One region of the Blautia sp. OM06-15AC genome, then DNA from elsewhere that is predicted to be linked to it. Evidence: predicted binding sites of a transcription regulator. Region 1 holds the regulator's gene; the other holds the start of a gene.

Region 1 (6,370 bases):
GCAATGCCTGGCGCTTCGTTTCCTCGTAAAACTCGGTACCTTCCTTGTTCAGCAGAATCACATGGCCGCCCGTAATGCCCTGCTCTTCGTACAGCTGCGCATAGTACGACGCATCCTGCTCCGAGACAAAATTCTCGCTCGCCTGATTTCCCTGATCTTTCAGCGATCCCCCGACAATCTGTTTTACTTTTCCGTTATGAATATCAATACATGGTCGAAATCTCATTTTCCCCGTTTCCTTTCTTTTCTCTCCCCTTAAGTTTTCCACATTATATCAAAATCCGACCATTCTGTGTATAAATTCACCAAATTTTCATGGTTCTTTCATAGAAAAGAAAGAAGAACCTGCTTTTTCCACAGATTCTTCTTTCTTTTCCGGCTTGCCACCGTTCTTTATTTATCGATGTCCTCAAAGGCCTCTTTCACTTTATCCATAAAGCCTTTTTTCTTCTTCGGCTGCTCTGCAGTTTCGCCGTCGGCTGCTTTTTCTTCTGCTGCCGGGCGGTTTCCGCAGGCTTCGTCGAAGGCGCGGAGGGCCTCTTTTGCTTTCTCATTCAGTTTCGTCGGAGTCTGGACTACGAGTGTTACGTAGTGATCACCGCGCACATTGCTGTTGCGAAGGGACGGAACACCTTTTCCCTTCAGACGGATCTTCGTATCGGTCTGGGTTCCCGGTTTTACAGTGTAGAGAACGTCCCCGTCAACGGTGCTGATCTTCACATCACCGCCGAGTGCTGCCTGGGCAAACGTAATCGGTGCAGTGGAGAAAATGTTCATATCCTGTCTCTGGAAGATCGGATGACGGGTTACCTGAACCTCGACAAGCAGATCTCCTCTCGGTCCGCCGTTTACACCCGGCTCACCTTTTTCACGGATCCGGATGCTCTGTCCATCGTCGATTCCAGCCGGAATGTTGACCTGAATGCGTTTTCTGCTGGATGTATAGCCCGTGCCGTGGCATGCGGTACATTTATCGCGAATGATCTTTCCGGTTCCGTTACAATCCGGACAGGTCGTCACGTTTCTCACAGAACCGAACATGGTCTGCTGTGTGTACGTAATCTGACCAGTTCCGTTACATTTGGAGCATGTCTCCGGTGAAGTTCCTGGTTTTGCGCCGGTTCCGTGGCACGTTGTACAGGTATCCTTCAGGTTGATCTCGAGCTCTTTCTGGCATCCGAAAACAGCTTCCTCAAACGTAATGTGGACAACAGCGCGGAGGTTTGCTCCCTTCATAGGTCCATTGTTTGCTCTTCTTCTGCTTCCGCCGCCACCGAACAGGTCGCCGAAAATATCGCCGAAGATATCACCCATATCTCCGCCGCCAAAGTCGAAGCCGCCGAATCCGCCGGCTCCTGCGCCGCCACCGCCGTTTTCAAATGCAGCGTGGCCAAACTGATCGTACTGACGCCGTTTGTCCGGATCACTCAGCACGCCATAGGCTTCTGTCGCCTCTTTAAATTTTGCCTCGGCCTCTTTGTCGCCCGGGTTCATATCCGGATGGTATTTCTTGGCCAGTTTACGGTATGCTTTTTTTAATGTTGCATCGTCCGCTCCGCGGTCTACGCCGAGGACCTCGTAATAATCTCTTTTTTCTGCCATTTATGTTCACCTTTTCATTTCTGTTCCACAAATTTCATCTTTGCAGAAATGTTTTTCCGCACGCTCCAGTATAGCACTTTTCCGAAAGCAATACCAGCATAAATACAGGGGGCGGAATGTATTTTCCGTCCCCTGCAAACATTCGCCTCACAGGGCTTTTTGCGTTTATTTACTTATTGTTTCAACTCACAGTCGGTATTTTCACGGAGTGTGACATGCCGAAAATTAAACCTCTTTGTAGTCAGCGTCTACGACATCGTCGTCATGGCCGCCTGCTGCTCCTGCATTTCCCATATCCGGGCCTGCACCTGCTGTTCCGGCACCAGCGCCTGCTGCTCCGCCCTGCTGCTCATACAGTTTTGCAAACAGTTTCTGAGCGCTTGTCATCAGTTTTTCCTGAGCTGCTTTCAGATCAGCTACCTGTGCATCGGTCATTTCTTCCGGATTGCATTTTGCAATGAGATCTTTCAGTGCGTTCAGGTCAGCTTCTACTGCTGTTTTGTCGTTTGCATCAAGCTTGTCGCCGACTTCCTCGATTGCTTTCTCGGTCTGGAATACCATGGAGTCTGCATCGTTTCTTGCGTCGATTGCTTCTTTTCGTTTCTTATCCTGAGCCTCGAACTCAGCAGCTTCTTTGACTGCTTTGTCGATCTCGCTGTCGGACATGTTAGAGCCTGCGGTGATGGTGATGTGCTGCTCTTTTCCTGTTCCCAGGTCTTTTGCAGATACATTTACGATACCGTTGGCATCGATATCAAAGGTAACCTCGATCTGCGGAACGCCTCTTCTTGCTGGCGGAATTCCATCCAGACGGAACTGGCCGAGGGATTTGTTGTCTTTCGCGAACTGACGCTCACCCTGTACTACGTTGATATCTACTGCTGTCTGGTTATCAGCTGCGGTGGAGAAGATCTGGCTTTTCTTGGTCGGGATTGTGGTGTTACGCTCGATCAGACGAGTTGCAATACCTCCCATCGTCTCGATGGACAGAGACAGCGGAGTTACATCCAGAAGAAGGATGTCGCCTGCGCCGGCATCTCCTGCAAGTTTACCGCCCTGTACGGAAGCACCAAGTGCTACGCACTCATCCGGGTTCAGGCTCTTGCTCGGCTCGTGTCCGGTCAGCTGTCTTACTTTATCCTGTACAGCCGGGATACGGGTAGATCCGCCTACCAGAAGGACTTTGGAAAGCTCGGATGCCTGAAGGCCTGCATCAGAAAGTGCTCTCTGTACCGGCTCTGCAGTTTTCTCTACCAGGTCGTGGGTCAGCTCATCGAATTTAGCCTTTGTCAGGTTCATATCGAGATGTTTCGGGCCATCTGCGGTTGCAGTGATGAACGGCAGGTTGATGTTGGTTGTAGTTGCGCTGGAAAGCTCTTTCTTTGCTTTCTCTGCTGCTTCTCTGATTCTCTGCAGAGCCATTTTATCATTGGAAAGATCTACGCCTTCCTGTTTCTTGAACTCAGCAAGGATATAATCTGTTACTTTCTGGTCGAAGTCATCGCCGCCCAGACGGTTGTTTCCTGCTGTGGAAAGAACTTCGATAACGCCGTCACCGATCTCGATGATGGAAACATCGAAAGTACCGCCGCCAAGGTCGTATACCATGATCTTCTGCTCATTTTCGTTGTCCAGTCCGTATGCCAGAGCTGCTGCGGTAGGCTCGTTGATGATACGTTTTACATCAAGACCTGCGATTTTACCGGCATCTTTGGTTGCCTGACGCTGTGCGTCATTGAAGTAAGCCGGAACTGTGATAACTGCTTCTGTTACTTTCTCACCAAGGTAGTTCTCTGCATCACCTTTCAGTTTCTGAAGAATCATAGCGGAGATCTCCTGCGGAGAGTATTTCTTTCCTTCGATGTCTACTTTATAGTCAGTACCCATCTCACGTTTGATAGAACGGATGGTTCTGTCTGCGTTTGTTACAGCCTGACGTTTTGCCGGCTCGCCGACCAGACGGTCACCTGTTTTTGTGAATGCTACGATAGATGGAGTTGTTCTTTCACCCTCTGCGTTTGCGATAACGGTTGGTTTTCCACCTTCCATAACGGCTACACAGCTGTTTGTTGTTCCTAAGTCAATACCAATAATTTTGCCCATTGTTGTTTCCTCCTCAATGAATTATGCTAAAAAATGGTTTAATTTCTATTTATTTATCTTCAAGGCTTAGTTAGCCACCTTGACCATACTGTGACGGACTACGGAACCTTTGTACATGTAGCCCTTCAGGAACTCTTCTACGACGATGTTCTCGCCGGCTTCCTCATCCTCCACATGCATCACTGCGTTGTGCAGGTTCGGATCGAATTCCTTTCCAACGGCCTCGATCACGGTTACACCGAGTTCATCGAGTGCTGTGGTAAACTGTTTGTATACTTTATTCATGCCGTCTGCGAACGGATCTTCCTCCGGGTTTTCCACCGTTGCAAGTCCGCGCTCGAAGCTGTCAACAACCGGAAGAATCTTCTCGATGATGTCTTTTGCTCCAATGGCATACATATTTGCTTTTTCTTTTTCGGTGCGTTTGCGGAAGTTATCGAACTCTGCCATCTGACGGGTCAGGCGGTCAGTCAGCTCTTCGATTTTCTCATCTTTTTTATCTTTTTTCTTTTTGAAGAACTTTCGTTCTTTGCCATCCTCAGCAGTTTCTTCTGCAGCTTCCGCTTCTTTTGCCTCTGCTGCTTTCTTTGCTTCTTCCTGCTCCGCAGCCGGTTCGGTTTCCGGCAGATCGGTCTCTGCTCCGGTTTCTTTTTCCATCTCGCGTGTAGGTTCTTCCATGGTTTCCTCTTTCTTTCTATTTTCTTCGCTCACTGATCATTCCACCTTTCTACTCACCTGTGTCCGGCTTTTTGAAGACGGCGTCCAGTTGAACTTTTAATGTTTTCAGGTTATCTACCACATTTTCGTAATCCATCCGCTTTGGTCCCACGATACCGATTGTTCCGCGCATACCGTTTCCCATATCGTATGTGGTGGTGACCACGCTGCAGTCCCGTAAGGGTTCCATCGAAGATTCATTTCCGATGTATACCTGAATACCGGTATTTTCCTCTCCGTCCTGCTCCTCGGCAGCTCCTTTGATCATATCGACCAGTTTCTGCCGTTCCTCGAATGTGGAAATCAGCTGGCTGGCTTTGCTGCTGTCGGAAAGCTCAGGGTACTTGAAAATGTTGGTTGCGCCGCTGGTGTACACCGGCACATCTTCTTCGCTGACTGCGATGGCTTCCGCTACGGTATCGACCACTTTGCTGATGATGCCGGAGTGGATGCCTGCCTGCTCTTTCATCTTCTTGATCATGCCAAGATTGATTTCTTCAATGGTCAGGCCATTGAGCTGTGTGTTCAGAAGCAGGTTCAGCTTTAATATCTGTTCATCGTTGATGGTCTCGTCGAGGTCGATCATCTGGTTTTTCACCAGGTTGCCTTCTACGACGATGACGGCCAGGAGCTGCTCTTCATTGACTTTTGAGAGCTGGATGAATTTCACTTTATTTCTGTGATATTCCGGTCCTGTAATCAACGTTGCATAGTTGGTAGATGAAGCGAGGACTTTGACAACCTGCTGCAGAACTTTTTCCATTCGGTCTGTTTTTTCAATGACCATGTTTTTGATGTCTGCAACTTCCTGTTCTTTTTCCCGCATCAGCTCATCTACATAGAGGCGGTAGCCTTTATCGGAAGGAATGCGTCCTGCGGAAGTGTGGGGCTGTAAGATGTAACCCATCTCTTCCAGATCGGACATTTCATTCCGGATTGTGGCGGAGCTTAAATTCAAATCCGTGTATTTGGAAATCGTTCTTGAGCCGACCGGCTCGCCCGTTTCCAGATACGTCTGGATGATCGCTTTTAATATTTTTCTTTTTCTTTCATCCAATTCTGTATCCACTAAGATAAGCTCCTTCCTGTTGTATAGTCCTGTTAGCACTCGTTTCAGTGGAGTGCTAACATCTATGCTCTTAAGATAGCACTCTGCCTTTTGTTTGTCAACACCTTTTCCCGGTTTTTCTATGAAGAAATTGTGAAAAAAGTATAAACCGTTTTCTTTCTGAAAAGGAATCTGACTTTTCTTTTTTATTGCATTCTACTGTTTCAAAGGCGCTATAGCCGTATGGTAGGATTCTGCCATTTCGATACGACCATTTAGTAGCATTTTCTCAGAGGTGATGAATCATGAAATATCAGAGACTGGAGGATCTGCGCACGGACCACGATCTGACGATCCGCCAGGTTGCCGACTATCTCGGCTGCAACCGCGATGTGTATACCCGATATGAAAAAGGCGTCCGGCAGCTGCCGATCTCCATTGCCATCCGTCTGGCGGAGCTGTATCAGGTCAGTCTGGATTATCTGGTCGGCATCAGCGATGAGAAGCGGCCGTATGGATCCTGACTTTCCGGTGTCTCCGCCGCAGCAAAAGCAGGAGGACAGTTTTTCTTTTCCCTGTCCTCCCTGTTTTGCTTTTTCGTTTACAGATTCTGCAGATATTCCATCATCCGCGTTTCGCTGAGTTTCCATCCGTCCGGCTCCCCGCAGAGATACAGCGTAAAATGCCCGCACGGGACTCCGTTTTCCAGGTGGATGCCGGTATACAGTTCTACAATGAGGAGTTCTTCTGCTTTTTCTTCATATATATTAGTGATCTGATAGATGCGCTCTCCCTTTTCGTCCACCGGCCATTCTTTCTTCAGCACATCCCTCAGACGGCTCTCCTGCCCCTGCGCTTCGCATTCTTCCTCCCGGCTGATCATTTTTTCAAACGCTTCCG
Region 2 (6,370 bases), on a different contig from region 1:
TTGTGGGAATTTATCGCCAGGATGTTTATGAGATTCCACCGGATGCCATTCGTGAGTTGATTATAAATGCTATGGTACATCGTAGTTATCTGGATCATGGTACGATACAGGTAGCGGTATATGACAACCGATTGGAAATTACTTCTCCAGGAAAGCTGCCAATGGGACAAACGATGGAGCGTATGAAAGAAGGCTATTCCAAAATCAGAAATGAAGCCCTTGCCCATGCGTTTGCCTATATGAACCTGATTGAGCATTGGGGAAGCGGCATTCCGAGAATTATTGATAAAGTAAAAGCTGCCGGATTGCGGGAGCTGGAGTTTATTGGTGGCGAAGTTGATTTGCGTATTAATATTTATCGAGATCAGGTTGCTACCAATAACGCCATGATTAACGCCAATGGCACTAAAAATGGCGCTAATGGCGTTAAATGTGGCGTTGATGATGGCACTAATATCGCTGAAGTGCCGCTTAATAAGGAACAGACGCAGATAGAAAAATTGTTGCAGATTATAGAGAAGAATCCGTCTGCAACACAGGCCTATTATGCAGAAAAAATGGGTATATCGAAAAGAACGATTTCTCGAATGTTCGCTTCTTTACAGGAAAAAGGTAGATTGGTACAGGGCGGAACAAAACGAAAAGCAAATTGGAAAATTATAAGGTAGGAGGACAGCATGGATACAGATAAAATAATACAAGATTTAAATCGCAGATTTGCTGCACCTCTTCCTGAGTTTTATCAGCGTCGTATCATTTTCTGGTACGATGAAGATAAGGAATTTGAGGATAAATTGGATGAAGTGGTTTTAGAAAATGCAAAGGTGATTGCACTGACTGGAAATAATGCGTTTTCTGTAAAAAACTGCTTTCAGTAGATGATTTGAGCACAAATTATCTGGTTTACAGTCCGTGTGTCTATAACCGCCCTGATGATAACTGGCTTCTGGATGTGGAGCTTTACAGCGAAGAGTTTCGGGCGGATCTGATTTCTATCTGGATGGATGAGATGGGACTTATATCAAATCCAGCAATGAGGAAACAGGTTAAGAATTATCGTGCTTATTTCAATGCGAAAGACTGTCGTTTGAAAGTTAGCACGCAGAATAAAGTTCCGGAAACACCGGCACAGTTACACATGGCTGTCATGGCGGCAATCTGTGGATTGAAAGATGCACAGCCTAATATGATTCTCCGTAGTGTGTTCCAGGCGGGACTGGATTTGAATAATAATACGGTTTATCAGGATTTTGTAAAATATCATGCAGACGCAGCATTTTGGGCGATGGTTCGTCAGGGATGCGGATTTGTGGAGGAAGAACCAGATCTTGGGCGGTTGGCAATTCATCTGCTTTTAACCGCGGCGACCCGTACCATGCGGCAGGAATATCTTGCCGGACTGGACGGTTTTATTTCTGAATGGCTTCATAGTGACAACATTCCGCAATTATATGATGTGGCACGTTATGTTGAGGATGAAGCTCGTCTGTATCAGCGTTTTGAAAAGCTGACAGTAGAAGATTTGGTAGGAACAGAGTGCTTTCCGTGTATTAACGAAGTAATTCTGACAAAGCTAATGACAGAGATTAGTGACCATCAGGTTTACTTTACAGATGAGGACGGCAAGCAGATTAGTGATATTCAGAAGATTATTGCAGATAAGACCAGTGATAACGGTGCAGAAAGAACTTTCCGTTGTCAGTTTAATCTAAAATCTCTAAAATACAGCAATACAGCTACTTATTATCTGGTAATTGCAGATGAACAGGGATTACAGATGCCACAGCGGGAGCCATTCCAGATTGACATCGCCTTTGCGGTGGACGAGTTTGATTTTTTTAGTTAATGCCGCAGGAGGAGAGAAAGATGGAGCAATTTGCAGAGGGTGAAAGTACCCATGAAGAAATAAAGAACAAGCTCCGTCAGAACTTTGACGGTAAGATTGTTCGGAAAGACCTGACAAAGAAAATTAAAGAAGTCTCACGTGGAAAATGAGATGTCTAAAATGAATCTGCCGGAAACCGTACCTGCTGTGGTATAAACCATAAGTCGTTGTCGTAAAATGTGGTAAGAAAATTAGACGAATATATTTTTCCAAAGATTTGTCGTAAAAATGTGGTCAAATCAAGAAAATAGAGTGCGAAAGCAAGTGAAAAATCCCTGTGAAGCCCGTAAAATCAAGGCTTCACAAATTTTTCACAGAATAATTGGCACTCGCCTCTTGACAGTGCTAATAATAAGTGTTCTATTACAACTAGAACAAAGGAAGAGGGATATGAGATAAAAAGATTGAAAGAAAATCTTTTGAATATCCTTCATACCAACCGAGTTCAGAACTTAAAACTTATTTCAAGATAGATCATAAAAGAAAAGGGAGAGATGACTTATGTTAATGCCTAGTATTTTTGGAGAAAACTTATTTGATGATTTCTTTACACCGTTCTATTACGATGATAAAGATGAGAAGAAAGCAGAGAAGAAGCTGTACGGACACAGAACACAGAATCTTCTGAAGACCGATATTAAAGAAACCAAGGAAGGTTATGAACTTGTAATTGATGTTCCTGGATTCAAGAAAGATGAAGTTAAGGTAGCACTGAAAGATGGTTATCTGACAGTCAGTGTAGCTAAAGGCCTTGATGAGGAAGAGGATGACAAGAAGACAGGACGTTACATCAGACGTGAACGTTACGCAGGAGCCTGCGAGAGAAGCTTCTATGTAGGTGAAGATGTTACACAGGAAGACATCAAGGGCGAGTACAAACACGGTATCCTGAAACTGTTTGTTCCGAAGAAAGAAGCAAAACCGGTTTCCAACGATCCGAAATATATCACCATTGAATGATTGAGAAGTTGATTCATTTCCGTCAGGTAATGTATGATCGTTAAAGACTCGTGATACTGCCCGGAGGCTTCGGGCGGTATCCTTAAAATAGATTAGTAAGTAACAGTCGAAAGACTTAAAAATAGATTTGTTTGTCATGAAAAGGAGCGATGACTTATGTTGATGCCTAGTATTTTTGGAGAAAACTTATTTGATGATGACTGGATGGACTTCCCGTTTAAAGATGAGTTCTGGGGCAAGAAGAATCCGCTTTATGGTAAACATGCGCAGAACATGGTGAAAACGGATATCCGTGAAACTGATGGCAGTTATGAACTGGATGTGGATCTTCCGGGATTTAAGAAAGACGAGATTAAGGTTCAGCTGAAGGATGGTTATCTGACACTGTCAGCAGCCAAAGGTCTTGATAAAGATGAACAGGATAAGAAGGGCAACTACATCAGACGTGAACGTTATGCTGGTACTTTAAGCAGAAGCTTCTATGTTGGTGATGCAGTCAGTGAAGAAGATATCCATGCGAAATATGAAGACGGTATTCTGAAACTTTCTGTTCCGAAGAAAGCACCGAAAGCCGTTGAAGAAAAAGATGGTTACATCGCAATCGAAGGTTAACTTCCATTGCTTATTCTCCCCCCATATATAGCCGGGATCGGAAAGGATCCCGGCCTTTTTACATGAGAAATAAATTATTCTGTTGTATTGCGGCGAATTAATATAGGTGTAATCTGTTTATGGATGGGTTCACCCAATGGTTTGGGAACACGCTTTTTCTGTTCCTCCATCTGCTGGACCAGAAGATCCATGGCAGTTTTTGCAATCACATCGATCTGCTGTCCGATGGTTGTGATCGGAAGGATTGCCTCGCTGGCAATCGGAGAATTGTCAAATCCAACAATCTCGTAAGTGGAAGGAAATGTCCCGTATTTTTGGAAAATTAAATTAAGAAACATATTAGCATAGGTATCGTTCGCAAGAAAGATACCTTTTTTTTGATCGGGGTATTTTGATTCTATCTTATTGAAAATCTCTCGGATTACATCCAAAAGCTCATGATAAGAAGCACCTTTTACACTCAAATCTATATCATATGGCACATGATATTCTTCACAAGTTGCCTGAAAGGCCCAGATTCGGTCATAAGCCGGGGCGGATTTATTCACATTGACATTTATGTGAATTAATATATCACATTTATCTCGAATCAACAGAGAAGTAGCCTGAAGTGCTCCCATATAGTTGTCAGTATTGACGCTGCTGATATGTTCTGCTTCGCGTTCAATTGCGATGACAGGAATCTGGTAGGAAGCGAGTTTCTCAGATGGAAGAGTGTGACTTAAAACAATCAGTCCTTCAATCTGATAAGACAGAAGTTCTTCAATATACTGTTGTTCTTCTTCTGCGCCATGTTCGCTGACGAAAACAAGAAACTTATAATGATAATCACGGTAGCTGGAAAGGAATTGTGTCAGCATCTCAGAATAATAGTGCAGGTAAAGATTCGGAACAATGATTCCAATAAATTCACTTTTTCCATTTGCCAGAACTTTTGCCAGCTTATTCTTTTTATATCCAAGTGTGTCAAGAGCTTGTGAAATCTTTTCCTGGTTTTCCAAGGTAAGAGAATCAGGATGATTGAAGTATCTTGATATTGTAGTTTTTGAAAAATTGGTGTATTCCGCAATATCTGCAAAAGTTACCTGTTTCTTTTTACTCATAAAAGTTGAATCTCCTTCAATATGATGGCTGACGGTTAATAATATTTTTCAGTATAGCAATTTTGATGGAAAAACGCAACGATAAAATAACTGATTACGTAACCGGTTATTTTAGTATACAAAAGTGTTGACAGAAAGAAATGGATATAGTAATATCAAATCATAAAATAACCGGTTACGTAACCGGTTCTCATAAAATCAATGGAATGGAGGAAGAAGTGCATGAAAAGAATGCAAAATCAAGCAAAGTCCGTAAGCAAGCGAACGTGGAGAGAAAAGATGACTTATGTGAAGAAAAACTGGCAGTTATATCTTTTTTTCCTGATGCCGGGACTTTTACTGACAATTATTTTTAAGTATCTCCCGATGGGAGGTCTTCTGATTGCTTTTGAAGATTACAATGTAATAAAAGGAGTTCTTGGTAGTCCCTGGGTAGGGCTTGAGTATTTCAGACGATTCTTATCTTCACCAGATTTTATGAACTATCTGATGAATACGTTGAAATTGAGTATCTATGGATTACTGTGGGGATTTCCGGTTCCAATCATTCTTGCATTGCTTCTGAATCGTATTCGTAAGACCGGAATTAAGAAGAAAGTGCAGCTTTTGATCTATATGCCAAACTTTATTTCAGTCATCGTGCTTTGTGGTATGGTTCGTATGCTTTTATCTCCTGTAGGCCCACTGAATAAAGTATTAGGAATCAGTACAAACTGGATGACAATGCCTTCTGCATTCCGGACAATTTACATTGCAAGTGGAATCTGGCAGACCGCAGGATGGGCATCTATCATGTACACAGCAGCACTGGCGAATGCCAGCAAGGAGCTGGAAGAAGCAGCCCTCATGGATGGAGCGAATCTTCTGCAGCAGATCTGGTATGTAGAATTGCCGGCAATTAAGAATATCATTGTAATTCAGTTTATTTTGCAGGCTGGAAATATCATGAGTATTGGTTTCGAAAAAGCTTATGCTTTACAGACAGATATGAACCTTCCGGCATCAGAAATCCTGTCTACATATGTATACCGTATTGGACTTCTGAATGGAGACTATGGATATTCGACAGCGGTAGGTCTTTTCAATTCAGTTGTAAATGTTATCTTGCTGATCTTTGTGAACTGGGTTGTTAAGAAACTGAATGATGGAGAAGGATTATAGAAAAGAGGGAGAAGAGATGGAGAAAAAAAAGAGAAAATATTCAAGGACAGACAAAGTAATCCTTGGAATCGGATTTACTATTCTTGGTTTATTCGTCCTTTCTATAGCGATACCGATTATTTATGTAGTACTCGCATCCTTTATGGATCCTACTGTTTTGAATAACCAGGGATTGAGTTTTAACACCAAGGACTGGACATTAGACGCATATCGAAGAGTATTAGAGAACGAAATGATCTGGCGTGGATTTTTGAATTCCTTCCTGTATTCACTTGCATTTGCAGTAATTTCTGTTTTTGTGACATTACTGGCTGCGTATCCACTGTCAAAGAAGGAATTTGTAGGAAGAGACTTTTTCAATGTTATTTTCCTGATCACAATGTTCTTTGGTGGTGGAATGATTCCTACATTTATCCTGATCAATCAGCTGCACATGGTTAATACAGTGTGGGCAATCCTGATTCCAGGAGCATTTAATGTATGGAATATGATTCTTGCCAGAACTTATTATCAGTCAATCCCGACAGAATTAAGAGAAGCATCTGCGATTGACGGTGCAAATGAGATCCAGCATTTCTTTAAAATCATGCTTCCGGTATGTAAGCCAATCATCGCAGTACTGGCACTCTGGTCTTTTGTTGGAATGTGG

What was found. Region 1 encodes HrcA, which represses chaperone genes, less so after heat shock. Its sites were predicted from a motif close to TGTTAGCACTCNNNNNNNNNGAGTGCTAACA; they were not measured.
Region 2: the regulator HrcA is predicted to act here: its motif matches at 2,206-2,236, upstream of DXB83_RS04040 (Hsp20/alpha crystallin family protein).

The regions. Positions count from the first base shown of each region.
Region 1 is NZ_QULD01000015.1:73,395-79,764, forward strand. Features, by position in the region: gene hisA (phosphoribosylformimino-5-aminoimidazole carboxamide ribotide isomerase) at 1-226, opposite strand, end outside; gene dnaJ (molecular chaperone DnaJ) at 394-1,602, opposite strand; gene dnaK (molecular chaperone DnaK) at 1,828-3,705, opposite strand; gene grpE (nucleotide exchange factor GrpE) at 3,772-4,383, opposite strand; gene hrcA (heat-inducible transcriptional repressor HrcA) at 4,433-5,491, opposite strand; gene DXB83_RS15195 (helix-turn-helix domain-containing protein) at 5,776-5,994, shown strand; gene DXB83_RS15200 (hypothetical protein) at 6,072-6,370, opposite strand, start outside.
Region 2 is NZ_QULD01000002.1:85,485-91,854, forward strand. Features, by position in the region: partial or broken gene DXB83_RS04030 (ATP-binding protein) at 1-668, shown strand, start outside; partial or broken gene DXB83_RS04035 (hypothetical protein) at 678-1,846, shown strand; gene DXB83_RS17005 (hypothetical protein) at 1,867-1,995, shown strand; gene DXB83_RS04040 (Hsp20/alpha crystallin family protein) at 2,387-2,845, shown strand; gene DXB83_RS04045 (Hsp20/alpha crystallin family protein) at 3,002-3,457, shown strand; gene DXB83_RS04050 (LacI family DNA-binding transcriptional regulator) at 3,532-4,560, opposite strand; gene DXB83_RS04055 (ABC transporter permease) at 4,783-5,721, shown strand; gene DXB83_RS04060 (carbohydrate ABC transporter permease) at 5,738-6,370, shown strand, end outside.